Regions from separate parts of the Metabacillus rhizosphaerae genome, predicted to be linked through region 3. Evidence: predicted binding sites of a transcription regulator. Region 3 holds the regulator's gene; each other region holds the start of a gene.
The links. The regulator Rex, encoded in region 3, represses fermentation and respiration genes when NADH is low (regulators of the CRP and FNR family bind a similar motif). The targets are predictions, from matches to a motif close to TTGTGAAATATTTCACAA.

Region 1 (7,805 bases), 1.3 Mb from region 3:
AAGGTATCAAAGTATAATAGGGAAGAGTTAATTGGGAACAGTCATAAGATTATTAACTCAGGATATCATCCAAAGTCATTTTTCGGTGAGCTTTGGAGAACAATTGGTGCTGGAAAGGTCTGGAAGGGTGAAATTAAAAACCAAGCAAAGGATGGAACCTATTATTGGGTAGATACAACAATCGTTCCATTTTTAAATATACAGGGGAAGCCTTATCAATATTTAGCGATCAGAAATGAAGTTACAGCAAGGAAACGAGCTGAAGAAGAGCTTCAACGAATGATGAGAAAGCTGATTGGTTTACAGGAAGAAGAGAGAAAAAATATTTCTAGAGAACTACATGATGGAATTGGTCAGAATCTTTATAGTTTACTCATCATGATTAATCGTTTACGAACAAAGACGGATCCTCTTTTAGTTGATCAAATGGAAACTGAAATTTCGAACATTATTGAAGAAATAAGACAAATTTCCTGGCAATTACGACCTTCTATATTAGATGACCTTGGACTAGTTCCTGCAATCCGTTCATTTATTAATAAATTTTCAGAACATTACGGTTTAAAAACCTGTTTTACATATGAATTACAAAGAAGGCTTCATTCAGAAGTTGAAACAAGTATTTATCGAATTGTCCAAGAAGCAATCACTAATGCCCGGAAATATGCGAATACACAGGAGATATTTTTATCAATCATTGAAAAAGAGGATTATTTAGAGGTGGTCATTACTGATCACGGGGTTGGTTTTGATACACAAACAAAGCAAAATGGAGTTGGTTTATTTAGTATGGAAGAAAGGGCTCGATCCATTAATGCTCAGTTTAAAATCAATTCAATTAGAAACAAAGGAACAACGATTACCGTGAAGGTTCCTTTTCTTAAAAACGATCAGGGCATCAGCTAGTTATAGCTTGGTGCTCTTTTTTTGTTATAGGATAGCGCTTTGCTTTATGAATAGGGGAATTATAGAATGTAAATAAGGGAATTCCCTGATAACATTCACTCCAATATTTCTTTACAATGAAGATAAGAAAAACGAAGTGATGGGGCGGCGAGGAAAATGACAGCTACAGTTTTAAAAATGACAAATGAAAAAGTTGTTAATACACATATATTTTCGAAAGATAGTATTAATATTTTAAAGCAAAAAATGAGTACAATACACGTTAGAAGTGGAGATTATTTGTATTATGAAGGTGATTCAATAGATAAGATTTATTACATTTTAGTTGGTTCAATCAATCTATATAAAAGTACAGAGGATGGAAAAATCCTAACGTTAAATTATTTTGAAGCGGATGATATGTTTGGCGATTGTACGTCTAATAGCAAGCGAGGTTCAATGGAGAATGCAAAGGCCATCGAGGATTCGGTTGTTGGTGTGATTGATAAACATGATATTGAAATACTTCTTTGGGAAAATCGTAATTTTTCCATGGAATTCACAAAATGGGTTAGCTTTTCTCAACAGCTTACACAAACAAAGCTCCGTGACCTAATGTTTTTTGGAAAGAATGGCGCGTTAGCATCTGTCCTTATCCGTATGACAAACACATATGGAATACAAGAGGGTGACATGTGGAGAATTACAAAAAAATTCACACATGACGAAATATCCTCATTTATTGGTACACCAAGAGAAACGGTAACGAGAATGCTTAATCAATTAAAAAAAGATGGGATTATACAATATGAAAAAGGCTATTTAACAGTCTATAATCTTAATAGCCTTCGTCAAATATGTCGCTGTGATGATTGTCCTTTGCAAGTTTGCAGACTATAAAGCTTATAAAAAATAATGCCCTGTTAAGTTTCGCTGTTGATTTTCGCACTTTGTTGATTGGAACGGAAGAGAACGTCTGCTGCGGCTGAAATCAACAACCAAGTTTAACGGAGCCAAAAGTATAGAAAGAGCAAAGCTGATTATGCTTTGCTCTATTTGTATTTATATTAAAAGTCCTCTTCTTTTGTCGTAAGATCTACAATGATAGCTGTAAGAATCGTTGTAACAACAAGTAAAGCAAAGGTTATTGAAAACATGTTTATCATCTCCTACCATGTTTTATATCCAGATGATCCAGGTGGAGCATGATGAATCATCTCGCTTAAAGGAATCGTGTAAGCAAACGCGATTAAGGCAAAGGCAATGCAAATCCATATCCACCAATTTTCTAGATATTTAGGTGTTTGTTCCAGATCGCTTTCTGCCATCGGGAATTCAACCTGCTCCTTTTCTGTTGTAGCCTTGGGTGCGAAGAACAACGTATTAAAGACTATATAGATTAAGAGCATAGCAGATAAAAAGAGAATCGTACCACCAATAGCCATTGTCACATGGTTTGAAAGGATACCATTGAACCATTCTAAAGCAGTTGGATCCTTCATATAACCAGCATAAGCTGTTCGTCTAGGTGCTCCTAGTAAACCCAAAATATGCTGAGATGTACTCATAAGTAGCATTCCGATTGACCAGGAAATAACCTGGATAAAGGCGAGTTTTTGAATTGATTTTGTTAATCTTCTTCCAGTTAAATAAGGAATTAACCAAAATGTAAGACCCATAAAGGTCATGGCAACCGGAGTTCCGACCGTAATATGAAAATGTCCAACTACCCACAATGTATTATGAATAACCTCATTTAGCTGGAAGCTTGCGTTAATAATCCCTCCTGCACCACCAGGTATGAAAAAGAACATCGCAATAAAAAGTGAAGTAAAGCGAACATCCTTCCATGGTAATTTAAAGAACCAGCCAAATAATCCTGTTGCTCCTTTTTGTCTGCCTGTTTTCTCAAACGTTCCGAACATCGAGAAGGCAGTCATCAATGATGGGATAATAACCATAAACGTTAAGACCGTTTGAAGGAACTTCCAAAAACTTGATATACCAGGCTCTGTAAGCTGATGGTGAAAGCCGACTGGAATTGAAAAAAGAATAAACAAGACAAAAGATAAACGTGCTAAGGAATCACTAAACACTCTACCACCAATAATTTTCGGAACAATAACGTACCAAGCCATGTAGGCTGGAAGCAGCCAAAAATAAACAAGTGGGTGACCGAAGTACCAGAATAGTGAACGGCTTAATTCAACATTTATTGTATCTACCCAGCCAAATGCCCAAGGAATAAATTGAAATAAGACGGTAGCTACTACTCCTAAACAGGCAATTAACCAAAGAATAAGTGTGGAAATTGTCATAAACGCAAACAAGGGACTTAACTGCTTTTTATGTTGTTTTTTCCACTTAACATAGTGCCCAATTAGTGCGAAGCTATAAATCCATGTTCCGACTACAAATAGAGCTAAACCTACGTAGTACCAGCCACTTGCTTGCAATGGTGCATAAAACGTGTAGAGAACAGAAGCTCTTCCTGCTAAAATTTCAACTATTGCAAGCAATGTACCAGCAGTTGTAATGATAAAACCAATCCAAGAAAATAGTCGAACTTTTGGTCCGAAAGCTCCTAATGAATGACTCATACCAGAAATCAAAAATCCAAAAATAAAATATGTTGTAAAGATAAGTGCTAGTAAGACCCCGTGTGCTGTTAAAACTTGATAATAATCTAGCCAAGATGGTAGAGTAAGAGCATCATTTCGAATAAATACTTGAAGCAATCCACAAAACGTTCCTATTAAAAATGCAATATATGCAAAAACAATGTTGGTCAAAGCTAATTTTCGATCATCAATACTAATTTGTTTCATTACTCAATCACCTCGATTGACGTTTTCATAAAGTGATGCCCTGTTCCACAATACTCATTACAAATCACTAAATATTGCCCGGGCTTATCAAAAGTATATTCTTTTGTATTAATCTGACCAGGAATCACCATCATGTTTACATTTGTATTGACAATCGAAAAGCTATGACTTACATCAGCACTAGCAACCTTAAAAATAATCTTTTTTCCAGTTGGAACCTTTATTTCTGGAGGATCATAGCCGAATGTTTTGGCAACAATCACCACTTCATACGTGTCCTGATCGATTTGATGGACACCAGGATGATCAAATGGTGCAGTTTGCTCTAGCTTTTCTGGATCAATTGTCTCCATGCCACCTGCTGGATGGTGATTAAATGCAAAGGCTGTTACACCAATAATGCTTAAAAACAAAACCAATGAAAAAATTCCAAATCCAAGCCAAATCTTCTCATATTTATGAATATGCATAAGTCCAACCCCCTAAATTAACGTGAAAGGTAAAAGAAATAAACACTAAACCACATCACCATTATGATTAGTCCAATGGAAAAAACACTTATCAACGTTCCTTTTAATTCGTTATTGTCTTCATGTTTGATTTTTTTGCTCATGAAAATCCCCCTTAGTTTAGGTTTAATGTTAGATTAATGGTTTTGTATTATTTTAGATGTGATATAAGTCACACATTTTAGGAGTGAACAATCCGGATTTTGTTGGATTTGTCGAGTGTGAGAAAATAACTAGAGAAAGGGAAGGAAACTCAATAAGGAGATGTGGGGATTTTACCTGCAGGAACAGGGGATAAACGAATTTCTTCATCAAGTGATTTTAAAGTTGTCGGGGCATAACCAGAGGGAATGAACCCAAATTTTAGAACTGAGGATCGAAATGATGTGAAAGATAGAGAAGAAATTGAAAGAGTACCGATACTTAATCAAGGTGGTAAATAAAGGCTTAGAATTGAGTGAACTTCAAAAAGAAATTGAAGTTCACTCAAGATAGTTTCAAATGATACAATGCAAGAAGAGAATGCTAACTCATCCCCACTGAGCACCCCATTTTTTCATTTCCTTCAACAACTTATTAAGTGAGTGCCCCTTTTCAGTTAATGTATATTCAACTGTAACTGGGACTGTTGCAAAGGTTTCGCGAGTTAATACTCCATGACTTTCTAAATGACGGAGAGTATCGGTTAGCGCTTTTGGACTTATTTTGGGAATTGAACGCTGTAATTCTCCGAAACGTCTTGTCCCATCAAAGAGTTCTTTAATCACAAGAAAAGACCATTTCCCACCAATAATATCAAGTGCTTTTTCGATCGAGCATTCAATTAGTATGCCATCCAATTTCTCCATAGTATCCTCCTTGTAGTAACTATAAATTTTATAGTAGATTACATAATTTTTATTATATCAATAATATTTCAGTACTTGTATACACTATTCGAAAAATTTATAATTCTAGTGAAGAAAGATTTATCCGTAGGTAGAAACAAAAAAAGTGTAACCGTTATCGATAAGGAAACATCAATTGTTATAGCTTTTTCTTTAGAAAGGGGAGATGGGAACATGAAATACAGGCGTGTAGGAGGATCAGGGTTAAAGGTCAGTGAGGTAAGCTTAGGGAGTTGGTTAACATTTGGAGCTTCTACTGAAAAGGATAAAGCGGTTCAAACAATTGAAACCGCTTACGACCTTGGGGTGAATTCATTTGATACAGCAAATGTATATGCAAGAGGTGAATCAGAAAAAGTAGTCGGTGAAGCTCTTAGCAAATATAATCGCGATTCTTATGTGCTAGCAACAAAAGTGTTTGGACAAATGGGAGATGGACCAAATGATCGAGGACTTTCGAGAAAACATGTTTTTGAACAGCTTCATGCTAGTTTAAAACGGTTGAAAACTGATTATGTAGATATTTATTACTGTCATCGCTATGATCCAGAAACACCAGTTGATGAAACCTTAAGAACAATTGATGATCTGATCCGTCAAGGTAAGATTTTATATGCTGGGGTAAGTGAATGGTCGGCACAACAAATTCAAGAAGCAATCGGTACATCAGATAAGTATCTATTAGATAGGATAATTGTTAATCAATCAAACTATAATATGTTTCATCGTTATATTGAAAAAGAAGTACTACCAGTAAGTGAGCAGCATGGAATAAGTCAAATTGTCTTTTCACCATTAGCACAAGGAGTGTTAACTGGGAAATATAGCGTAAGCAATCGTGCGCCAGAAGGAAGTCGTGCAACAGATCCGAAAGCGAACATGCATATGGGTCAATTCTTAAATGATGAAATCCTGTTAAAGGTTGAAAAATTAAGTGGAATTGCGAATGAACTTGATATTAGTTTATCTCAATTAGCCATTGCTTGGATTTTGCGTCAACCTGGTGTGGCAAGTACATTAGTTGGTGCGACAAAACCTGAACAAATAATTGAAAATGTTAAAGGTGTGGGTGTGACATTAACGAGCGATGTCATTTCACAAGTAGAAGAAATTTTACAGTAAGGGAGAGAATTATTTGAAAAAAATAGTCGTTACTGGCGGAAGTGGCCTTCTTGGTCACTGGGTAATTAAGGAATTTCTTGATAGTGGATATGAAGTAGTTAATGCAGATGTGAAGCATCCAATTGCTCCACTTTGTAAAACTATTATAACCGATTTACAAAACTTGGGTGAAGTTTACGGGGTGCTTGCTGGAGCAGATGCGGTCGTACATCTTGCTGCCATTCCAGTTGCGTATTCACATCCAAATGAAGTTACCTTTAAAAATAATGTCATGTCTACATACAATATATTAGAAGCTGCGGGAACACTTGGTATTAAAAAAGCAGTCATATCGTCAAGTGAGTCTTCATATGGAATAGTATTTGCGGTTAATGAGCTGTCTCCGCAATATGCTCCACTCGACGAAGAGCACCCACAATTACCAGAGGATAGCTATGGGTTATCTAAAATCGTCAATGAACAAACAGCAGATATGATTCATCGACGAACTGGAATGCAGGTTGTATCCATGAGATTAGGAAATGTGATTGCCCCAAATATGTATGAAAATTTTCCAGGATTTATAAATGACCCTGAACAGCGGAAAGTGATCATGTGGAGCTATATTGATACAAGAGATGCAGCAGTGGCCTATCGACTAGCAGTTGAAACGGATGGTCTTGGCTCTGTTGCACTAAATATCGCAGCAGATGACACAAGCATGGATATTGAAAGTAAGCACCTAGTAGAGACAATCTATCCAACTACTGAAATTCGTAAGAAATTGGAAGCATACGAAACATTATTTTCTAATGAAAAGGCAAAGAAGCTATTAAATTGGCAACCTATGCATAGTTGGAGAGAATATGTGAAGGTTAAGAATTAAGTTTATTTTGAGGGTAATTCAATTGATGTTGATCAATTGAATTACCCTCTTTTTTATTGAAAAGTAGGAGGAAAAGAGTGAAATATGGGGGATAGTTGCTCCTAGGATATAAATTGTGGCAATTTAATAGGGGAATTCCCCTATCTAATTGTAGAAAAAAACCTATCTAGAGAAGCCAGTAAATCCAATTATCGTCCTTAAATATGAAAAACAATTTGCTATCCTAATTCAATCTATATTAAACTGTGATAGGACAAAATGTAGCCAATTATGTAGTTCACACAAAAAGAGAGGAATCGATCCATGTTACACGAATTTACAATAAATATACCTTATAAAGAAATTGACCAATACACAGACACGTTAAATGCAACAGGAATTTATAACTTGTACTATGAATCCCCGATTGAAATCATCAAAGTCCAAAATGGATACGGATATGAAGAAAGGGAAGACCAGCAAGTTGATTTGAAAATTTACGCAAGTGATATGGAAGTGAAGAATCTACCAGAAGCGTATTATTCCTTACTAGAAACGACTCTTTCTATATCAAGGAAAGATATAAGTTATTCCTCACATGAAGAAGCCAATTGGGAGCAATCATATGAATTTGAAGACGTAGATTTAGGAAATGGGTGGGTTATTTCGTATCCCAATTCCAAAGAACAATATCATGATAGAAACGTTCTTAAATTTGACCCATTAGCTG
Region 2 (7,805 bases), 2.0 Mb from region 3:
ACTTACCCAGCTATTGTTTATATGCCGATATATTGAAAGAACGGCAGACCATACAACAAATATATCTGAAAGCATCATGTACCTTGTCAAAGGCCAACGATATGATTTGAATAGCTAAAAGTGTTTAGTACATATAGGTTTCAAATTTAATAAATATCTCTGTTAAATCTTATTGCTTTTTTTATCTTAGATTAGGGAAATCTTGTTCCCTTTCCGCTGACTGGCTGCCAAGCCTCCTCGTCCGTTTTCACTGTGGTGTATTGGCAGCCAGTTCTCCCGCAGGAGTGTCGTAGATTTCCCTTATTTACAACAAGTGTTGTTCAAATAGCCAATAACATAGAAAAAACAGCCATTGAGATCAGTCTCTATAGCTGTTTTTCTATGTTTATTTTGTTAATACTTCTGCAAGCTGGTTATATGTCATTCCTTTTTGAACAGTGAATGTACCAAGCTGTACCTTTTGATGATAGTTACCCTTGATTAAAAATTGATCAAAATCAAAGGAATCTTCAATAATTCCATTTTGCTCTAGTAAATCAGAAATCTCACTAGTTGTCATACCTGATTTAATTGTAACACTATATTTAACTACTTCTTCTTTCTTTTCTTCAGCTGTACTTTCTTCTTGTTGAGGTGTTTCCTCTGCTGTTTTTGTATCCTGTTGCTGAACAGCTTTATCCTTTGCTGCTAATAATTCTTCATATTCGTCAGTTGTTATCGAAACTTTTCCGTTACTTGTTAAATATGATTCAACATCGCTTTTAGTAACTTCTTTCTTTTCTGCATTAGCTTCTGCTGATTTGTTATCAGATAAAAGATATGTTCCGCCAAGTAATGATGTAGCCACAATCATGCCTGCTGCAAATGTTTGAAATCCGGTTTTACTCATGTTAAAACCCTCTCATTCTGTTCAACAATTGCTCGGATCTCTTCAACAGATGTACCTTCTGATAATGCGATAGCTTCAATGGACATTCCTTGACGATACTTTGCTAAAATGCGTGAAGTATTAGGATTAGATTGGCTATCATCACTATTCGTTTTAGTTTGTTCCTTTAGAGGAGTATCGTTTTGTAAGAGCTCTTCTTCGACGACTCTCATTTTCTTCTTTAGTTTGTATATCTCTTGCATCGCTGACAATTGTAAATGATCTAGCTCCTGTTCTAGTTCTTTTACATTGTCACGTTGTAGAAAAGATATGCCGATAAGCACAATGCTTATAATAAACAAAATAATAATCATGATTGTCATTTTTTTCACCTTCTATTGATTATTTCCCTCTACCTTTATATCATAAATTGTCTTTGTAAAGAAGTGGTTTTTTTCATAAAGTGTAGTTTTTTGACGAATTTTCTCTAGAATGTAAACAAGTATTCACAGTCTATGCATGTTAAGATAATCATAAGTATGTAATGAGAAAGAAGAGGACAGCTATGAAACCAATTGACAATAGTAAGTCTACTAATATCATTCGAGCACAATCGACATTTTATGAGGATTCTCTAAAAATAATTGCCTATCCAACATGTCTTCTTATTACCTGGAATATTTTATCAACCACCAAAATTCTACTAGAGAATATACTTGGTGAACAGTTTAATGATTTACATATGCGAGTTATTCTTTCTAAAAAAAGTAAACAGGAACAAATGACTGATTTTTTTATTAGTGATCCAAGTGGTGTTTTGCATTTAGCGACAATCCCCACAGGAATATATAATTGTGAACTAGTTGTAAGCAACTCTCATAATGAAACGATCACTGTGAAACGATCAAATACCATACATTTTCTCCAAAGTAAAAATCATAGATGCAAGGAAATACAATGGGAGCAACTTATTGATGATCCTCAAATGTGGCTACAGGCATACTCAGGATATACAGTTTATGAATGAGAAGAAGGTGCTGTATTTGGATAATGAAGCAAATTTAACTATTTTACTCTTAACAACTGAATATCGAGATCATATCATTGGAGGACTCGGCAGGCATGTTACTGATTTAACTTCAGAAGGGATAAAGCGGGGGATTACGTATATCGTTGTTACAATTTCTAAAACAGATAAAGAATCATATAAAGTTGAAGATGGTGTTCACGTTTTTCGCTTACTCCCCTGGAAGAGAAAGCCCTCAGAATTCTTGGATTACATTAGAAATATAAATTTTCGTTTTTCACAGTTTGTTTTACAGGAATTACAACTATCCTTTGATTTAATACATGTTCATGATTGGCTAACAGGTATTGCGGGAAGTCAGTTAAAAGATATTTTGAAGATGCCGCTGCTCACAACCTTTCATGCGACCGAAATCGGAAGAAAGCAAGATCAGGTCACTGCTATAACCAAAAGGATAACAGATTATGAAACAAAGCTCGTACAGGCATCTGATCGTATCATCGTATGTAGTTTATATATGAAGAACGTCTTAATTAATGAGCTTGGCTGTCCCATAGAAAAGCTTGAGGTTATTCCAAATGGAGTCATTCCGAAGAATTATCAAGCGATTATGTTAAATGAAGATGTCCGAAATAGGTTTCCTTTTATAGATTCTCCATTTTTATTTGCAATGGGAAGACTTGTTAAAGAAAAGGGCTTTCAACTATTTATCCATGCATTTTCGGAAATTCATCAAGAGTTCCCAGATTTTATACTTGTAATTGCAGGTAAAGGACCATTTGAATCAGAATTAAAGCAATTAACGAAAAAATTCAATTTAGAGAATAAAGTAATTTTTACAGGCTTTTTACATGATTTAGAACGGAATACCTTATTAAAACATTGTGATATGTTAGTTATACCGAGTTTATACGAGCCGTTTGGCATTATTGCATTAGAGGGTATGGCTGCTGCTAAACCGACTGTTGCCTTCAATATAGGTGGCTTAGGAGAAATCCTTGCAGAAAAGCGCGGAATTTTAATTAATGAAGCAAACAGTAAGAGCCTTGCAGAAATACTTCGTAAATATATATCACAGCCTGATCAGTATCGGGAGATTGCATATAAAGGTTTCCAGTCAGTAAATTCTGAGTATAATTGGTCTTTACTTATTGATGAAACAGCTGATGTTTATAAAAATATGATATAAAAAGGCTCTTTTCTAAGAGAATGTTGCTTTTAGAACGAAAACTATTTAAGGTTGGTTGGAGCGGAAGTGCTAGACTCCTGCGGGAATAGCGGGACAGGTGAGACTCATGCAGGCGTTTACGCCGAGGAGGCTCACCGCCCGCCCCGCGGAAAGCGAGCAACTCTCGCTGTAATCAACCACACCGTATTACTAGGTAAATAGCAACAAAGTTTGCGAAAACAGCCTATAAATAAGAAGTATTTAAGGTCAAAATTAAAATATAATGAAATTCATGTGGTATTTGTCTAATAAAAATGCTATTATATTAAAGTCTGATTTGTTTTATTAGTTTTTTATGTTTGGAGGGAAAGAAACATGCGTGTAAATATTACATTAGCTTGCACTGATTGTGGCGAACGTAACTATATTTCTAAAAAGAATAAACGTAATAACCCAGATCGTCTTGAGCTTAAGAAATATTGTTCAAGAGATAAAAAAATGACTACACACCGCGAAACAAAGTAACAGTAGGGATGTTTATTCCTACTGTTTTTTTTATTTTTAAGGCAATATATAAGATGAAAAAGAATGATTCCAACCTTCTCTTCCAGCTATAATAAAGGTAAGGAGGGTAATGACATATGGATAAGAAACATTTACGAACCTTAATTAAGCAGAGATTAGCTGAAATGTCTGAGGAAACATTTAGACACTATTCGAAGGATATTCATCAACAATTATTTTCTTTACAGTCTTGGAAAGAATCTCATACAATTGCGGTGACAATATCAAATGGCCGTGAAGTTGATACCACAAACATCATCGAAAGGGCATGGCAAGACAAGAAACGTATCGTTGTCCCAAAATGTGATCCTAAAACAAATACGATGGAGTTTAGACAAATAACCTCCTTTGACCAGCTTGAACGCGTCTTTTTTGGTCTTTTAGAGCCGAAAGTTTTGGAAACGGAAAAAGTCAGTCCAAATCAAATTGATCTCATGATAATACCAGGTATCTGTTATGACAGGAGGGGCTATCGTATTGGCTATGGTGGCGGTTATTTTGACCGATATTTAACACATTACAAAAACGATACCTTGTCTTTAGCCTTTTCTATGCAAATTGTTGAGAAAGTGCCTACTGAGCCACATGATCTTCCTGTTTCAACAATTATTACTGAATGTGGGGTAATTAACTAATATGTTAGAGCTCGAATTGGTTTGGGCCTTTTTGTTTATATGTTTGATATCATATGCTGGTTGGAAGGTAAACTCATTAACTGTCAGTGGTGCAATCGGAGCGGTATGTGTAGGATTTCTCATTTATCTAGGGTTTTCCTGGCAGGGTCTATTCGTATTAGGCTGCTTTTTCAGTAGTTCAAGTTTATTAAGTAAATATCAAAGTTCAAAGAAGTCAAACCTTCAGGATATGCTAGAAAAAGGAGATCGCAGAGACATTGTTCAGGTGATGGCCAATGGAAGTGTTCCTGCGATACTTGGACTATTTCAATTTATCGAACCGAGTGTAGATCCTACGGTATTACTTTGCTTTTGTATATCGATCGCTGCTGCTAATGCTGATACATGGGCATCTGAGGTCGGTACGCTAAGTAAGCGAAAGCCTAGATTACTTTTAACCTTAAAAAAAGTAGAAAGAGGCACGTCTGGTGCAGTATCTATCCTAGGCACGAGTGCAGCATTAGCTGGAGCGACTTTTATAAGTATAATTGCAGGAATCTTGTTTTCTATTTCCTTTTACTTTATGTTGTGTATCGTAATTTTTGGTTTTATCGGAAATATCCTTGACACATTACTAGGGCAGACAATTCAAGTTAAATATAAGTGTAATGTTTGTGAAAAAATAACTGAAAAACAAATACATTGTAGTAATAGTGGTACGAAGCTGACAAAGTATAGTTTTCTAAATAATGATGCAGTGAACCTTTTATCAATTGCGTCTGCTACTATATTAGGTTTTATTCTTTCATGAAATGTTCAAATATTAATCTTACATAGAGACAATAGTAGTGTAAAATATAATTGTGAAGTAATTCACAAAGTATAAAGAATAAAACACTTGAAAGGGTTGGAAGCAAATGGCTAGTAATGTAAATCGTGTCGCACTTATAGGTACAGGTTTTGTAGGATCTAGTTATGCATTTGCCTTGTTAAATCAAGGTGTTACGGAAGAATTAGTTTTAATTGATCTGAACAAGGAGAAATCAGAAGGTGACGCAATGGATCTTAATCATGGCTTAGCCTTTGCTCCAAGCCCTACCAAAATCTGGTATGGAGGCTATGAGGATTGCAATGATGCGGATATCGTTGTTATTTGCGCAGGAGCTAATCAAAAGCCTGGAGAAACCAGACTAGATTTAGTAGCTAAAAACGTAAGAATTTTCAAAACAATTGTAACTGATGTGATGGATAGCGGGTTTGATGGTATCTTTATTGTTGCTACAAATCCAGTGGATATTTTAACATATGCGGTTTGGAAGTATTCTGGCTTGCCACAAAGCCGTGTTATTGGCTCTGGAACGATTCTTGATACAGCAAGATTTCGTTATCTTTTAGGTGAACATTTTAAAGTAGACACACGCAATGTTCATGCTTATATTATCGGGGAACACGGTGACACTGAGCTGCCAGTGTGGAGCCATGCTGATATTGGGGGCGTCCCAATCCTTGAAACTATGACCGATGAGCAGGAGAAGCTTGAAGAAATTTTTGTAAATGTCAGGGATGCAGCCTACCATATTATTAATCGAAAAGGCGCAACATATTATGGGATAGCGATGGGACTTGTCAGGTTAACAAAAGCCATTCTTCATAATGAGCACTCTATTTTAACTGTATCTTGTCATTTAGCAGGTGAATATGGTGAGGATGATGTATATATAGGAGTTCCTGCGATTGTGAATCGAAATGGAATACAAAAGGTGGTAGAGCTTCGCCTAAATGAACATGAGAAAAAACAATTTGCCCATTCAGCAAATGTCTTAAAAGAAACAATGTTTCCCTTTTTTAAAGGATAAAAAAAGCCTTTCCTACTAAATATATGAGTAGGAGGGATGTTTATGAGACGACTCATTATGCTTGTAGCTGGAGGATTCGCATTATATCGCTATCGATATCAAATAGTGAATGTTGTATTAGGTCAACCTGAGCTACGTAGATACTTTATTCAATTATCAATGAGAGTTCCTTTTTTAAGAGATCGTTTTGTTAATCGTGCTTTTCATTAAAAAAGTTAATTCTTGAAAAAGCTGACTTTGTAGTTAAGTCAGTTTTTTTTACTTTATGCTTCTAAAAATTTCTTGGCTTTTTTAGAAGGTAGCTTAAAGGCAGGATTCTTCCTTTTCACTTTCATTACTTGTTATAATAAAGAAAAATAAAGGTCGGAGCGGATATTATGGTGATAGAGCAAGATTATTTATATTGGTCATTAATAGAACAACTAGTAGTGGAGCAGAAATATTCAATTTTGGCTCTATCCCAGGATGGTCGTGAGGTACTGCTAGAGCCGTTTCGTAATAAACAATTTACGCTAGTTCGGTTAAGAAGAATGGATGTTGATTGGGGAAACACACTTGCTTTAGATATTGAACAAGCAGGTGCAAGATTTGAACAACTTTTAAGAAATGGTGTAAGAGGTCCAATTCGTGTAATGAATATATATGTTTCTTCATTACCACCAGTAGATGACTATCCTGAAAGCTTTGTTAAAGGATACAGTAGATCGAAAGGTAAAATAGATATAACCTCTACCTTGTTAATAAAGGATAATCTAAATGAAAAGATTCAAAAATTAGAAGAAGCATTAAATGTTCCAGTGAAATTTGATCATGAAATACAAAGGAAAAATCTAGAACTTGCAGACATTCAAAAAGTAAGAAATAGAGTTATCGACTTTCAAAACCAACAGAAAGAAGAAGAAAGAAAAATCTTTCAAAATGGTAAGCCTTTTTTAACGTATCTTTTTTTAGGATTACAAATTTTTATGTTTCTCCTTCTCGAATTATACGGCGGCAGTACTAATTCGGAGACTTTAGTTCGTTTCGGAGCAAAATATAATCCCCTCATTTATGAAGGGGATTGGTGGAGATTTTTCACTCCCATTGTGTTACATATTGGTTTTTTGCATTTACTGATGAATAGTTTTGCGCTCTATTACATTGGGCCTGCAGTTGAACGAGCGTATGGCTCACTACGCTTTTTGTTTATCTATTTAGTTGCTGGCGTTTCTGGTTCGATTGTAAGCTTTGCATTTAGCCCGTTTCTATCTGCGGGTGCCTCTGGTGCTATATTTGGTTGTTTCGGTGCGTTATTATACATAGGGGTGCAAAATAGAAAAGTTTTTTTCCGAACGATGGGTTCTAACCTATTAGTAGTAATAGCCATTAACTTGGCGCTTGGCTTTGCAATTCCAAATATTGATAATGCGGGACATATTGGTGGATTAGTTGGTGGTTTTCTTGCAGCATTAATTGTTCAACTTCCTAAAAGAAAGCATATTCTACTGAGACTAATAGGTTTAGCTGCAACAATTACTTTATTAGTTATTTTATATCGTTACGGAATTAGCCAAACTGAAGAGCAGCATTCACAGTATACAGTCCTTCAAGGTCAAGAGTTAATACAGGATGAAAAATATGAAGAAGCCTACACTTATTTAAATGAAGCAATAAAAACGGATAACAGCTCAAATGATCTCTTTTTTTTGTTATCTGTAAGTGAAATTGA
Region 3 (7,805 bases):
TAGTAGGTTTACGATAAGAAAGATGCAAAGAGAAGATGTTGAAGAGGTTTATCAAATCGAATTGCTTTCATTTTCAGCACCTTGGTCGAAAGAGTCATTATTTTATGAACTCGAGCAAAATTTATTTGCAAAGTATTTAGTAGTGGAATTTGAGGGGAAAGTAATTGGCTACTGCGGCTTATGGGTGATTATGGATGATGCACAAATTACAAACATAGCAGTACACCCCGATTATCGTAAAATGAAGATTGGTGAAGCTCTTCTAAGGTTTTCAATCCAGTTAAGTAAAGAAATGAATGCAAAACGGTTATCCTTAGAGGTAAGAGTTTCTAATCATATTGCACAATCTTTATATAAAAAGGTCGGGTTTTTATCAGGTGGAATAAGAAAGAGATATTATACAGATAATCAAGAAGATGCTTTAGTAATGTGGGTGAATTTAGTATGAATCGAACAGATCAATATATATTAGGTGTTGAAACAAGCTGTGATGAAACAGCTGTAGCTATTATTAAAAATGGTCGTGAAATCGTAGCAAATGTAGTAGCCTCACAAATTGAGAGTCATAAGCGATTTGGAGGTGTAGTCCCTGAGATTGCTTCTAGACACCATGTTGAACAATTAACAATTGTCTTTGAGGAAGCAATGAAACAAGCGAACCTTGACTTTAATGACTTATCAGCCATTACTGTAACTGAAGGACCAGGTCTGGTTGGTGCCTTATTAACAGGGATTAATGCCGCAAAAGCATTAGCATTTTCCCATGGTATACCACTTATAGGTGTTCATCATATAGCCGGCCATATTTATGCAAATCGTCTTATTAAAGAGTTAGAGTTTCCGTTATTAGCTTTAGTGGTATCAGGTGGGCATACTGAGCTTGTTTATATGAAAGAACATGCTAATTTTGAAGTGATCGGTGAAACATTGGATGATGCAGCAGGGGAAGCATATGATAAGGTTGCAAGAACTTTAGGGCTCCCTTATCCTGGTGGTCCACATATTGACCGATTAGCACATGAGGGAAAACCAACAATTGATTTGCCAAGAGCTTGGTTAGGTGCAGGATCATTTGATTTTAGCTTTAGTGGACTCAAATCAGCAGTTATAAATACGCTGCACAATGCAAAGCAAAAGGGAATAACATTGGAAGCTAAAGATGTTGCTGCTAGTTTTCAAGCAAGTGTTATTGATGTGCTCGTGACAAAAACATCACAAGCTGTGGATAAATATCCTGTAAAACAACTGTTACTAGCTGGTGGTGTTGCAGCAAATAAAGGCTTGCGTACAGCTTTAGAAAAAGAGTTTTCTTCAAGGGATGGGTTAGAATTAATTATTCCACCTTTGTCCCTCTGCACAGATAATGCAGCAATGATTGCGGCTATTGGTAGCATTCTATATGATAAAGGCATTAGAAGTGATTTAGCTTTAAATGCGAATCCTGGACTTGAATTAACATCATATTAAAAGGTGGCTCAATTGGGTCATAACCTTCCTAGTTTACTTATATATAGATCTTTTACCTTGTATTGATCTATATATTGAGCTGAAGGTATGATTGAGTCACCTTTTTTATATGTAAATGAGAGTTATGAACAAAGTTATCCACAGAATATGCACGATATTTGTAGAATTGTGTAAAACGAGTAAAAATCCTGTCATATCAGCATAGTTTAGGTTGTGTATAACTAGGATAGTTTTTAGATTTTTTGTGGATAATGTGTATAAGTCTGTTGATATGTTGGAAATAAAGGAATTATAGTGTGGATAAAAGTAAAGAAAACCTTACTGATCTCTCTATTATTATCTATGCGTTAAAAATATGTCGAAAGATATATGTAACTCACATTTAAAGTAAAAAACAGCGAAGTTGCTTCGCTGTTTTTTTAAAAAGTAAAGAAGTATAACTTTTATACTTAGTTTTGGTGTCTAGCTCCAGCGCCTAGCGCCTAGTGAACTTCACACTCCTTATACGCTAAGTCAACATCGAATCGCTAACGCTCTTCGTGTTTCCTTTATCTCATACGGAGTGCTCTTGTTTCTCGTCGCTGAGCAAGCCGCTTCCGCTTTTCTTAGTGTAACTCTTCCCATTCATTCATTAAATTTTCTAGCTTTGATTGAAGAAGTTCATTCTCAGAGTTAATTCTTTGTACTTCTTCATGATTTTGATAGATGTTTGGATCACAGAGAAGAGCTTCATTTTTTTCAATTTGTTCCTCTATATGACCTATCTCAGCCTCGATCTCTTCTATTCTTCGTTGCTTCTGTCTTTCAAGCTTTTTTTGTTCTTTTTCTTGTTGATAGGAAAGTTTACCTTCTGGCTGTGCTGTCATCACCTTTTGAGAAGCCGATTTTCCCCCAGCCTCCTGTTCTAACCGTTCTAGCTCTAATTGTTCTTCCTTTTTAGTTAGGAAATAATCATAGTCTCCTAAGTACTCTCTCAAATTATTAGGTGAGAGTTCAAATACTTTTGTAGCGATTCTATTGATAAAATAGCGGTCATGTGAAACAAATAAAATTGTTCCAGGGTAATCAATTAATGCGTTTTCTAAAATTTCTTTACTATCTAGATCAAGATGGTTTGTCGGTTCATCCAGAATAAGAAAGTTCGCGTTTTGAAGCATTAGTTTTGATAGAGCAAGTCTCGCTTTTTCTCCACCACTGAGAGTTGAAACAGACTTTAAAACATCGTCACCAGAAAATAGAAAGTTTCCTAGAACTGTACGAATTTCCTTTTCGGTCTTCTGTGGATATTCATCCCAAAGCTCGTCCAGCACACGCTTATTAGATGTTAAATCTGCCTGCTGTTGATCGTAATAGCCAATTTGCACATGGGAGCCAAGGGCAAATGAGCCAGTTAATGAGTCGAGCTTCTGAACAATAGATTTGAGTAATGTAGATTTACCAATACCATTTGGGCCAACTAGTGCGATACTATCACCACGTGAAATAGAAAAGGATATGTTTGAAATGACAGGATGAACCGAGTCATATGAAACAGAGATGTCTTTAGCCTTTAAGACATCATTTCCACTTTGTCTTTCAATATCAAATTGAAAGTTGGCTGATTTTTCGTCACCAAGTGGCCTATTCATTAAATTCATTTTCTCTAACTTTTTTCTTCTGCTTTGTGCGAGCTTAGTTGTCGAAGCACGGGCTAGGTTACGTTGGATAAAGTCTTTTAACTTAGCTACTTCTTCCTGTTGTCTTTCATAGCTTTTAAGCTCTTTTTCGTAGTTTTCTGCTTTATACTGTAAGTAGCTGCTGTAATTACCGAGATATTTTGTACTCGTATGTCGACTAATCTCGTATACTTGGGTTACAATTTTATCCAAAAAGTATCTATCATGAGAAACAATTAAAATCGCTCCAGGGTAGTTTTGCAAGTATTGTTCAAGCCATGTCAAGGTTTCAATATCTAAGTGGTTAGTTGGTTCATCTAATATTAAAAGGTCAGGGCTTGTTAATAGTAATTTCCCTAGTGCGAGGCGGGTTTTTTGGCCACCACTCAACGAAGATATTTTAGTACCTGGATCAAACTCGCTAAATCCGAGTCCATGAAGGATAGATCGAATATCAGCTTCATATTGATAGCCACCATTTTCTTTGAATTTCACTTGTAAGATGTCATATTCTTTTAGGAGTTTCTCGAATTTAAGTGATTCATGGGCAGGGTCAACTGTTGCCATTCTTTGCTCAACAAGTCTCATTTCTTTTTCCATTAACTGAAGCTCTTTAAATACTAAATTCATTTCTTCCCATATTGATAATTGAGATTCTAATCCCGTATCTTGAGCTAAGTAGCCGATTGATACATCTTTTGGTTTAATGATATCACCAGAATCATGTGACATGACTCCAGCAATTATTTTTAAAAGGGTTGATTTTCCAGCCCCATTACGTCCCACAATGGCAACTTTGTCTCTTGTTTGTACTTCTAGCTTAATATTCGATAAAATAGGGTCAGCGCCGAAATATTTACTAAGTTGATTTATTTGTAACAATATCATTGTTTTCACCTCTACTAATGCTTTAAGTTTAGCTTAATAGGGACTTATGGGCAACAAAGATACAATAGATATCTATATTGTTGGACGGAGTGTTCTTTTTCTACGTCTCTTAGCAAGGCGCTTGCGCTTTTGTTCTCGTTTAGGAAATTATAAAATTCTTAAACTGTGGATAAGCGCACGACATCCAGCTCCAGCGCCTAGCCCCTCGAGGTCATAAGCTAATTTAGAATTGAAGGCAAAGAACGCCTTCTATTCTAAATCATCTTATGCTTGTCGGGGCTGTTCAAGGCGCTTGCGCTTTTGGTCTATCCATATAATTGTCACAATAACAAACAGACAGATTTTAAAAAATAGTGTATAGTCTACGTATAAGGAGATATGAATATGTCAGAATTTACCCATTTTAATGAGCAAGGCAGAGCGAAAATGGTTGATATCTCTGCAAAAGAAATAACAGTTAGAACAGCACGTGCAAAGACAAGCATTCAAGTGACAAAAGAGGTATATGAAAAGATCACCAATCATGAAATTGGAAAAGGTGATGTATTATCTGTTGCACAGGTTGCTGGTATAATGGCAGCTAAACAAACATCAAATGTCATCCCTATGTGTCATCCTATTCCAATTAAAGGTGTAGATATTGAGTTTGAATGGGAAAAAAGTGATAGTACATATATACTTTTGATAAGTTCAACTGTAAAAACAAAAGGCAGTACAGGTGTCGAAATGGAAGCGTTAACCTCTGCAAGCATTTCAGCGCTTACAGTTTATGATATGTGTAAAGCTGTGGATAAAGGGATGGTTATCGGACCAACCTATCTAGTAGAAAAAACTGGTGGCAAAAGTGGAGATTTCATCAGGGAAGATATAATGAGCTAGTGAATAACAAATAGTTGATTGATAAAACATCTTAGTTAAAAGCAACTAGTTCTTGCAATAAATAGTATTTATTATGTTGCGCCGTTCACGCCGCCATATTGGTGTTGGGCTTGTAGTTATACACAGTTCTTCCCTTCATTTTGGATGGTGACGTTGGTACGTCATAGCACGTTTTGTATGAATGTGAGGGATAAAGAGTGAATATAGAACAATCTAAAATTCCGCAGGCAACTGCTAAGCGTTTGCCTTTATATTACCGGTTTTTAAAAAATTTACACTCATCTGGCAAGCAGCGTGTTTCTTCTGCCGAGCTAAGTGATGCTGTAAAGGTAGATTCTGCCACTATTCGGAGAGATTTCTCATATTTTGGTGCGCTAGGTAAAAAAGGGTATGGTTATAATGTGAATTATTTGTTATCCTTTTTTAGAAAAACATTAGATCAAGATGAAACAACGAAGGTATGTTTAATAGGTGTCGGTAATTTAGGGACAGCTTTTTTACATTATAATTTTACCAAGAATAATAATACTGTTATTTCACTTGCATTTGATGTTGATAATAAGAAAATTGGAACAGAAATTGGTGGAGTTCCTGTCTATGATTTAGATCATCTCGAAGAAATTATTCCAGAGGATGTAACTGTAGCAATTTTAACAGTACCTGCAACTGTCGCTCAGTCTATTACTGACAGACTTATTGTCAAAGGAATTAAAGGGATCTTAAACTTTACTCCGGCCAGATTAAATGTTCCAGATGAAATACGGATCCATCATATTGATTTAGCGGTTGAGCTTCAGTCGTTAGTTTATTTTTTAAAACATTATCCTAATGAAGATAAATAATAAAGACAGGGAGGTGGATTTCGATGCCAACACTTGGATTCGGAAGCCTATTATTAATTGCATTTGTTGCATTACTTATTTTTGGACCAAAAAAGTTACCTGATCTTGGTAAAGCAGTAGGTAATTCATTACGTGAATTTAAAAATGCAACAAAAGGTTTAGCAGATGATGAAGAAGATGATGTGAAAAAGATAGAAAAGAAGGACGAAGTCAAGTAAGATAGGATGAAACCGATATGAAAAATAATGAAATGTCGGTCATTGAACATATAACAGAGCTTAGAAAACGACTTGTTATTGTTGTCGTTTTCTTTTTCATAGCTATAATTGCTGGCTTTTTACTTTCAAGACCGATTATCGTTTATTTACAGCAAACAGATGAAGCAAAGAATTTAACACTAAATTCGTTTAATTTAACAGATCCATTAATGGTTTACATGCAATTTGCGTTTCTTATTGCATTTGTCATAACGTCACCTGTTATTTTGTATCAGCTATGGTCGTTCGTTAGTCCGGGCTTATACGAGAAAGAAAGGCGCGTTACTTTAAGTTATATCCCAATGTCACTAGGGTTGTTTTTTGTCGGGGTTTCCTTTTCATATTTTATCTTGTTTCCATTTGTGGTTGATTTTATGGAAAGGATCTCAAATGATCTAGAAGTTAATCAAGTAATTGGAATTCATGAATATTTTACTTTTTTATTGCAGCTAACTGTTCCGTTTGGGCTGCTGTTTCAGTTACCTGTAGTTATTATGTTTCTTACAAGATTAGGAATTGTTACGCCGATGTTCTTATCTCAGGTGCGAAAATATGCCTACTTTGTTCTACTTGTCATTGCGGCACTTATTACACCACCAGAATTAACATCACATTTAATGGTTTCGATACCGTTGTTTATTTTATATGAAATTAGTATTTGGGTATCCAGAATTACATATAGGAAAGCTCAGAAGCTAAGGTTCGAGGAAGAGAATGCAAAAAATGAGACTGAATAAAGTCTCATTTTTTTTTGTTCATTTTTTTGATTTTACTAGATAGGATAAACATTCTAATTGCCACTCCGATATCAAAGGTTGCAATTAGAATTAAAACGATTGTCGGAAAAGAAAAAATTCCATTTTCAGCACTGTTAATTGCTAAATACGTAAACAGCAACCCCATCGTTAAATAAAAGAATCCCATGGATATAGGGTTTGTTCTCATGTTAAAAGGCCTCCAATAATAACTTGCACTTGCTGCATGTCTTCAACTTGCTTCATCATTTTTTCAATGTCCTCACGAAATACAGTTTGAACTATGATTACCATCGTATTCATTGCCACATGGGCAAAGATAGGTACTATGATCCGCTTTGTTTTTACATATAAAAAGGCAAAGGTAAAACCCATCGACGCATATAAAAGAAGGTGCTGAGGCTCACCATGCAAAAGCGAAAAAAGAAGTGAGCTGATAAGGCCAGCAATGATAAAGTTCGTCCTTTTATATAACACACCAAAGATTATTTTTCGGAAAATGATCTCTTCTAATATCGGTCCGATAATTGAAGTAACAATAATGACTAATGGTGTTACTTCGATGACACTAACAATCATTTCTGTGTTTTCTGATCCAGGCTCTACACCAAATAGATTAATTTCGATGTTTGCAGCAAGGCTCTGGGCGAAAATAGCTAATAAGAATCCGCCAATTGCCCAACCGACAGAAGCGCCAACAGATGAAGGTTCCCCGCGAAGTAAACTCTCATTCTTACGTTCTTTCCTTAATAAAAAGAGAATAATGATAAACGCAAGGGTAAAGCTAAAGATTGTCCAATATGCAAATCTTTCAACCTGTGTAGCTCCTATATCTAAAAAATGAAATAATCTGATCCCAGCAACCCCTGAAAGCTGCATGAGCATATATGTTAATAAAATAAACCAATAATGCTTTTTCATAGAGGCCTCCTTCATTTGACTAATGATGAGATATTTGACAGAAACATCTGATCAAGGAATTGAACTTGGGCAAAATTAATCAAACCCTATTGTATCATACCTTCCTATTATCATATGTATGATAACTATGGTGAATTAATC
Region 4 (7,805 bases), 600 kb from region 3:
ATTTGCGACTAATTGTCGTTCTATTCGTTCAAGCTTACCGCTTATACTGCCATCATAAATACGATTGCCAATACGTAGCTTTACGCCACCTATTAGGTTCTTATCAACAACGTTTTGTAAACGAAGTGAAGTTTTGCCAATTTTCTTAGCAAAAGAAGTAGAAATTGACGTTAATTCAAGATCTGTAAGTGCTCGAACAGAGTATACAGTTGCATCCTCTGTACCACGCGCTTCATTTGCTTGTTGCACGAAATAATTGACAACATCTGCTACAATATCTGAACGATGTCGGTCAATTAAAATGTAAAGTGTATTTACTACCTGTTTTGAAAGGCTTGCAAATGATTCCTTTACAATTGACTTTTTCGTTTCATTTGTAACTTTAGGATGGTTAAGGACATCTATTAGTTCTTTATTCGCTGTAAATACTTGTTTTACAACGAGCAATTCATTTTCGATTTGATCGATTATGTTTTGTTCCTTTGCAAGTTGAAAAAGAGCTACTGCATAACGTTTCGCAACGATCCCTTTGCTCATCGACCTTCGCCTACCTCATTGATGTAGTCGTTGATCAATTTCTCTTGCTCTTGTTCATTCAACTCTTTTTCAATTACTTTAGAAGCAATTAATACGGATAAAGATGCAACCTGCTCGCGTAATGCTGCAACTGCTTGCTCTTTCTCTTTCTCGATTTCCTGTAGTGCTGCATCTTTAAGACGGCCAGCTTCAGAACGAGCTGCTTGGATGATATCTTCCTTTTGTTGCTCACCAAGCTTTTTCGCATTTTCCACTAGAGCTTGAGCTTCCACACGTGCTTGTTTTAATAGATCACGTTGCTCTTCAACTAGCTTTTGTGCTTCAATATTTCTTTCTTCAGAACTATTAATTTCATTAGCAATATGCTCTTCACGTTGCTTCATTATGTTCATAACTGGTCCAAATGCAAATTTACCTAAAAGTGCAAGTAGGATTAAGAACATAACAAGCTGAAATACGATATCACCTGTGTTAAGGCCGCCAGTAGACGCACCTAACGCTAAATCAAACGTTAACATAGCTCGGTTTCACTCCCTTCAAGAGTTCCATGATGGGTTGATAGTGTTCGGCTTCCGATGAACTACTCGTTCCTAAGAAACCCTTGTATATTCTGTATAAAGTTTAAAAGGTAAACTATTACTGTTAATCAAAAGTTTACGTATCTGTGCATAAAGGAAAGGCGAAGGTTCGCTTTGAATGATCTTCGCCATATTAATACTTTTTACTTATCGAATTATTGACCCATAACGATAAATGCGATAACTACCGCGATGATTGGAATCGCCTCAACTAATGCTACCCCGATAAACATTGTTGTTTGTAATGCACCTTTAGCTTCTGGTTGACGTGCAATCCCCTCTACTGTACGAGATACGATAAGACCGTTACCAATACCAGCACCTAGTGCCGCTAAACCAATTGCAATTGCAGCTGCTAATAAACCCATTGTTAATTTCCTCCTTTAAATGTATGAAAAGTAGTATTTCTTTTGTTTTAGTTCAATAAGTATGAACATATATTGATTAATGGTCATGACTCACTTTGTGTGCCAAATAAACCATCGTTAACATAGTGAAAATAAATGCTTGGATTGCACCAACAAAGATACTAAATCCTTGCCATGCTAACATTGGAATTGCTGCGGCAAGTGTGCCGATAATTCCACTTCCAAAACTTTCTACATATCCGCTTGTTGCAAGGCTAACAAGCAAGCCTAATAAAATTTCACCTGCGTAAATATTCCCGTAAAGACGAAGACCAAGCGTTAATGTGTTCGCAAATTCTTCAATAATCTTAAGTGGGAACATGAAAGGCATCGGCTTGAAGAAATCCTTACCGTACTCAGATACACCCTTCATTTTAATACCGTAGTAATGTGATAATGCTACGACAAGAATTGCTAGAGTTAATGTAATTGCAGGATCAGCAGTTGGAGATTTCCACCATAATTCATGGTCAACAACTATTGCAAATGGTAGACCTAACATATTTGATACAAATACATACATTAATAATGTCATACCTAACGTTAAAAAACGACCACCCGTCTGCCAATCCATCGTGCTGCCTATAATACCTTTTACAAAGTCGACAACCCATTCAACAAAATTCTGCATACCTGTTGGCTTCATTGCTAATCTGCGTGTAGCCGCAAGTGCGATTAAGAAAACGATGATACTAGATATCGTAATCATTAATACGTTTGATAAATTAAAATATAGTCCTAAAAAATGTACCACAGGAGCTTCGTGACCCAATTGATTCACCTCTCTTCCCAGCTAAGCGCGTGAATGTTGAATTGCATAATCTATCATAATAACGATATACATCGTCATTAATCCAATAATGATACTAACTAGATCGAAATAGTCAGGAAACTTAATAGCAAAGAAGACTGCAACACCAGCTGCTGCCATTCGCGATGTTGTTCCTAACGATCCCGCTTTTCTTCCTTCTTCAATGGCGCGATCAAACTGATTATGTTTTCTCACCATGATCCACAAATTATACAGAGTAATGCAAGTTCCTAGGATTAACCCTAGAAAAACAGACTGATATTCCGTAAAGCCCCATCCTATTACATAGAGAGCTAGTAGATAAAATATGTACTTTCGATATCTGCGAAACATCAGATGCATATCAAACATGAAATGTTTATTCTCCTAAAGAATAGTAGTGGATCAATCTAAGCATGGCGTAAACTCCAAAAGCTAGTCCAAGCAGAAGGCCGACGATCAAAAAAAGCGGTTCTGTTTTAAAGTAATTGTCAATCCATTTTCCTCCAAAAATACCAATCAAGACTGAACCTACTAATTGGGAAAGGATTGCTGACATGAGGCCCATCGCATGGAGCGGATGGCGTTGTTTTTGACGCATTTTATAAATCCTCGCTACTAGATTTATAACGGATTTAGAGGTTAAAAGCTGGGTTTTTTATTGACATTGTAAACCTTATCATTATACCCTCGTTTAGCATACAATAGCATATATGTGATGTCAATCTGTTTAAAGTTAAAATATTCACAAACTATTTGAAACATCACAAATCGTTCACATTTCAACCCATCTCCCCCTTGACATTGTTAAGTGTAATGAATTATTCACCTAGTAAAACATCTACCTCAATTTGGTCTTCTTTTCCACTTTTCTTTGCAAAAATGATTGCTTTGTAAATACCATCTTTTAATTCTTTTAGCGTTTCTTTTTTTATCTCTTTTTTAAAAACTCCTCTAGGTACATTTCTATTCCAGTCTAAAAATCCAGCAAAGGTCATTGTATCTGGATCATATAAAGCAATTCCCATTTCATCGGCCCCACCTGGTAAATACATTTGGTACTTATATATATCAGGTTGATCACCATATACCAATTCAAATCCCATTACTCGCGGATAATTTGGTTCATCCATCACAAAAATATAAGGAAGTTCTATTATATTTTCCTCTTGTTCGATTTGAATCCACCCTTGATGGATTCCTGGATTAATTTGGTTTGGTGTTATATCAAGACTAATTGTAACTTGTCTTTTTTCTCCTGGTTTTAAAGTTACTTTAGTAGGAAGATTCCATTGAATACCTGGCTTGTAGATTGGTGATTTAAAATAAATAGTTTGTTTACGATCTGATTGATTATCAAGTGTAAGACTTCTTACTCCTTTTGTTCGGGAATGATCCGTATAGTATTGTCCAAATGTAAGTGAACCTGGATAAACTAAAACCTCTGTTTCAATCGCAGCTTTTACATTAATTCTCCCTGTTCCTTGTTCATTCGGCATTAGCTTCTTATGTTGAGCATTTTTCAAAGGTGTTGCTGTATTCATTAAGGATGCCTTGATTTGTTCGGGGCTCCAATCTGGATGTGCTTGTTTGATTAACGCACAGGCACCCGCTACATGTGGTGCTGACATACTTGTTCCTTGCAAGGCTAAATATCCACCTGGAACGGTACTATCTATGGCAACTCCTGGTGCAACAACATCTGGTTTTATCGCCCAAGTATTTGTAACTGGTCCCCTTGAGCTAAAATCAGCTAGTTCATCTTCTTCTTTCTTATATATTGTACGAATGCCTGAATTTTGCTTGAGTTTGAGCTGTTTTTTTATTAATAATCCAGCTTCTTTTGAGATAGATACAACGGGAATATCTAGTGGTATTTCTAGAGCCCCAGAAAAACCCCCTGTTATATTATTATAAATAATAACCGCTTTTGCTCCTTGCTGTTTTGCGTTACGAGCTTTTTCTGTAAAGGTCAATTCCCCTCTTTTTAATAACACGATTTTGCCTCGCATTGTCTCGTTTAAATCTTTCGTTTCTCCAAGGCCACCAAATACAATCGTATCTAAGCCTTTTAGCTCCCAAGGCTTTGCTCCTTGTAAAGAATTCATAGGAATTAATTCTTTCTCACCAGATATTTTTAAGTAAGGCATTTGCAGTGGCGGTGAGGAGGCTCCTACAGAAATTGCTTTTTCTGAAGTACCAGGTGAACCAACCGTCCATACTCCTGGTCCTGAATTCCCACTAGAGGTTACGGCTACAATTCCAGATTCAACGGCATGATCAAGCGCCAAGCTTGTTGGCCAATCAGGACCGTTTACATTATTACCTAATGAAAGATTTATTATATCTACTTTATCTTTTATTGCTCTTTCAATTGCAGCTATCACTTGATCAGATGTTCCCATTCCACCAGGACCTAGTGCTCTGTATGCAATAATATCTGCCTCTGGAGCAATTCCTTTTAATTTACCATTAGCCGCAATAATACCAGCCACATGTGTGCCATGAATTGTTTCACTTCCATTTGCCGCCCTTGTTTCCATTGGATCTTTATCACCGTCAATTAAATCATAGCCACCTCGATAATTTCGATACAAATCGGGATGATGATAATCGACCCCTGTATCAATTATTGCTACTTTTACACCTTTTCCAGTGAGTCTATGATCATCCCTGTCAAATAGTCCCCTTACATCCTCTCCTCCAATGAACGGAACACTTTCATTTATATGTGGTGCATAGGAAACAACTTGACTTGAATGAAGCACAGCCTTATCTTCCTGGATAGTTTGTAGTATTTCGAGAGGACCTTCTATTGAAAATCCATAAAATACATTTTGGTAGGTTTGATGAATGCTTAATTGAGGTTGTTCACTTATTCTCTTTTTAAAATGATGAAACTGTTCTTTTTTTACTACTATCATTACCCTTTGAATTTTTTCCTCTAAATGATTCTCACTAGGAAGTGGTGGTCGTTTAGGATAGGTTTCACCATTCGTTGTGGCAGTGAAGGATATTAATAGTAGTAAAATGATGTAAGGTATAATTTTCTTGATGATTCCCATCTAATTCCACCTCCCTTTTTAGTTTGTTCCTCATTTAGAAAAACATGTACAAAAAAAGGGAAAACCCGTTAAATGAGGTTTTCCCTTTTCTACTATATTATTTCGTTCCGTAAAGTCTGTCACCAGCATCTCCCAATCCAGGGACAATATAGCCGTGATCGTTAAGCTTTTCATCTAAAGCAGCAATATAAATATCAACATCAGGATGTGCTTCCTTTACAACTTCAACGCCTTCAGGTGATGCTATTAGGCACATGAATTTGATATTTTTCCCACCACGTTTTTTCAAGGAATTAATTGCTTCTACTGCAGATCCGCCTGTTGCGAGCATCGGGTCAACAACAATAAATTCACGCTCTTCAATATCTGAAGGAAGTTTTACATAGTATTCAACTGGTTGTAGTGTTTTTGGGTCACGATATAAGCCAATATGTCCAACCTTTGCAGCTGGGATTAGCTTTAAGATTCCGTCAACCATTCCTAAACCCGCACGAAGTATCGGGATAATCCCTAGTTTTTTCCCTGAAAGCACCTTCGATTTTGCCGAACAAACAGGTGTTTCAACATCAACCTCCATTAATGGAAGTTCTCTGGTAATTTCAAACGCCATTAAGCTTGCCACTTCATCAACAAGCTCACGAAATTCCTTTGTTCCTGTACTTTTGTCACGAATATATGTAAGTTTATGTTGAATTAATGGATGATCAAACACGTATACTTTCCCCATCAAATCATCTCCTTTTCTTTTAACACTTCAATAGATTTTACAGAAATTCAATTATAGTTTCAAGTGAGTTCTATTTATTTAAACTTTCTAACTCTTTTTATTCTCTCCGTTTTCTAAGCGGAAAATGTCATATTGTCTGAAAATCCTGGTTTATTGTCCAGCTTACTTGCTATATTGTCCGAAACTGAAATATATCAGCCGAAATAAATGGGATATTGACCATTCGACATAAATAGACAATAAAAAAACAGGGACTGGCTCACAAAATGTAAGTCAGTCCCTGTTGATTATATTATAGGTTTCTATATAAAGGGAATTTGCTTGTTAAGTCTTCTACGCGTTGTTTTGCTTCAGCAAGCTTTGTTGCGTCCTCATGATTTTTTAATGCAAACGCAATGATGCTTCCGATTTCATCCATTTCTTCAACACCAAAGCCACGGCTTGTTACAGCAGCAGTTCCAATACGAACACCACTTGTTACAAACGGACTTTCTGTTTCGAAAGGAATTGTGTTTTTATTAACTGTAACTCCGATTTCGTCTAATACATGCTCAGCAACTTTACCAGTTAATTGAAGTGAACGAACATCTACTAATAATAGGTGATTATCTGTACCACCTGAAACTAGTGTAAGACCTTCTGATTGTAATTTTTCCGCTAAACGCTTCGCATTGTCAATGATGTTTTGTGCATATGTTTTAAAATCATCTTGAAGAGTTTCACCAAAAGATACTGCTTTTGCCGCAATTACATGCATAAGAGGTCCACCTTGGATACCAGGGAAGATTGATTTGTCAATTTTCTTACCAAATTCCTCTTTACATAAAATCATACCACCACGTGGTCCACGAAGTGTTTTATGTGTTGTCGTTGTAACAAAATCAGCATATGGTACTGGATTTTGATGTAGTCCAGCAGCAACTAAACCAGCGATATGAGCCATATCGACCATGAAATACGCGCCTACTTCATCAGCAATTTCACGGAATCGTTTAAAGTCAATTGCTCTTGGATAAGCACTTGCACCGGCAACAATTAGCTTTGGCTTGTGAGTTCTTGCTTTTTCTAATACATCATCATAATTGATTAGATGTGTTTTTTCATCAACACCGTACTCAATGAAGTTGTATTGAACTCCACTAAAGTTTACCGGGCTACCATGTGTTAAGTGACCACCATGAGATAAATTCATTCCTAGAACCGTATCACCTTGCTCTAAAATTGTGAAATATACACCCATGTTCGCTTGCGCACCTGAGTGAGGCTGAACATTTACATATTCTGCACCAAAGATTTCTTTCGCACGATCTCTTGCAATATCCTCTACTACGTCAACATGCTCACAGCCACCATAATAACGACGACCTGGATAACCTTCAGCATATTTATTCGTAAGAACGGATCCTTGTGCTTCCATGACAGCTTCACTTACAAAGTTTTCAGAAGCAATTAATTCAATCTTCGCTTCCTGACGAGTACGTTCAAGTTGGATGGCTTCAAATACCTTTGCATCTTGTTCTGGTAAATGTTTCATTTCGTTTGAATCTCCCTTCATTAAAAACACTAGTTATGGTTTTATCTGACACAGCTTTTTCAACGTCTATTTCCATCTATATTGTACACGTTTATTAGCTGCATTGTAAAAGATTTTCTGAAAAATTTTTATTATTTTTGCCTTTTTGGCTGAACAATAGGCTTAAA

Region 1: WCV66_RS08370 (cytochrome C oxidase subunit II) is a predicted target of Rex. The motif match lies at 4,383-4,400, and genes of this name have one in related genera.
Region 2: WCV66_RS11970 (L-lactate dehydrogenase) is a predicted target of Rex. The motif match lies at 5,103-5,120, and genes of this name have one in related genera.
Region 4: WCV66_RS04820 (AtpZ/AtpI family protein) is a predicted target of Rex. The motif match lies at 3,046-3,063, and genes of this name have one in related genera.

What each region holds. Positions count from the first base shown of each region.
Region 1 is NZ_CP147403.1:1,734,478-1,742,282, forward strand. It holds gene WCV66_RS08350 (PAS domain-containing protein) at 1-906, shown strand, start outside; gene WCV66_RS08355 (Crp/Fnr family transcriptional regulator) at 1,063-1,785, shown strand; gene WCV66_RS08360 (b(o/a)3-type cytochrome-c oxidase subunit 1) at 2,055-3,713, opposite strand; gene WCV66_RS08365 (cytochrome c oxidase subunit II) at 3,713-4,183, opposite strand; gene WCV66_RS08370 (cytochrome C oxidase subunit II) at 4,201-4,326, opposite strand; gene WCV66_RS08375 (winged helix-turn-helix transcriptional regulator) at 4,753-5,070, opposite strand; gene WCV66_RS08380 (aldo/keto reductase family protein) at 5,284-6,231, shown strand; gene WCV66_RS08385 (NAD-dependent epimerase/dehydratase family protein) at 6,245-7,096, shown strand; gene WCV66_RS08390 (50S ribosomal protein L11 methyltransferase) at 7,400-7,805, shown strand, end outside.
Region 2 is NZ_CP147403.1:2,455,610-2,463,414, forward strand. It holds gene phoU (phosphate signaling complex protein PhoU) at 1-118, shown strand, start outside; gene WCV66_RS11935 (endolytic transglycosylase MltG) at 386-889, opposite strand; gene WCV66_RS11940 (hypothetical protein) at 886-1,251, opposite strand; gene WCV66_RS11945 (hypothetical protein) at 1,434-1,895, shown strand; gene WCV66_RS11950 (glycosyltransferase family 4 protein) at 1,888-3,084, shown strand; gene rpmG (50S ribosomal protein L33) at 3,439-3,588, shown strand; gene WCV66_RS11960 (5-formyltetrahydrofolate cyclo-ligase) at 3,705-4,262, shown strand; gene WCV66_RS11965 (DUF92 domain-containing protein) at 4,264-5,052, shown strand; gene WCV66_RS11970 (L-lactate dehydrogenase) at 5,159-6,097, shown strand; gene WCV66_RS11975 (hypothetical protein) at 6,140-6,307, shown strand; gene WCV66_RS11980 (rhomboid family intramembrane serine protease) at 6,475-7,805, shown strand, end outside.
Region 3 is NZ_CP147403.1:406,023-413,827, reverse strand. It holds gene rimI (ribosomal protein S18-alanine N-acetyltransferase) at 1-448, shown strand, start outside; gene tsaD (tRNA (adenosine(37)-N6)-threonylcarbamoyltransferase complex transferase subunit TsaD) at 445-1,467, shown strand; gene WCV66_RS01985 (ABC-F family ATP-binding cassette domain-containing protein) at 2,073-4,010, opposite strand; gene moaC (cyclic pyranopterin monophosphate synthase MoaC) at 4,395-4,889, shown strand; gene WCV66_RS01975 (redox-sensing transcriptional repressor Rex) at 5,087-5,731, shown strand; gene WCV66_RS01970 (twin-arginine translocase TatA/TatE family subunit) at 5,755-5,949, shown strand; gene tatC (twin-arginine translocase subunit TatC) at 5,967-6,725, shown strand; gene WCV66_RS01960 (YdiK family protein) at 6,730-6,933, opposite strand; gene WCV66_RS01955 (type II CAAX endopeptidase family protein) at 6,930-7,664, opposite strand.
Region 4 is NZ_CP147403.1:1,006,747-1,014,551, reverse strand. It holds gene WCV66_RS04845 (F0F1 ATP synthase subunit delta) at 1-537, opposite strand, end outside; gene atpF (F0F1 ATP synthase subunit B) at 534-1,055, opposite strand; gene atpE (F0F1 ATP synthase subunit C) at 1,271-1,483, opposite strand; gene atpB (F0F1 ATP synthase subunit A) at 1,560-2,294, opposite strand; gene WCV66_RS04825 (ATP synthase subunit I) at 2,316-2,684, opposite strand; gene WCV66_RS04820 (AtpZ/AtpI family protein) at 2,692-2,913, opposite strand; gene WCV66_RS04815 (S8 family serine peptidase) at 3,134-5,377, opposite strand; gene upp (uracil phosphoribosyltransferase) at 5,475-6,104, opposite strand; gene glyA (serine hydroxymethyltransferase) at 6,397-7,638, opposite strand.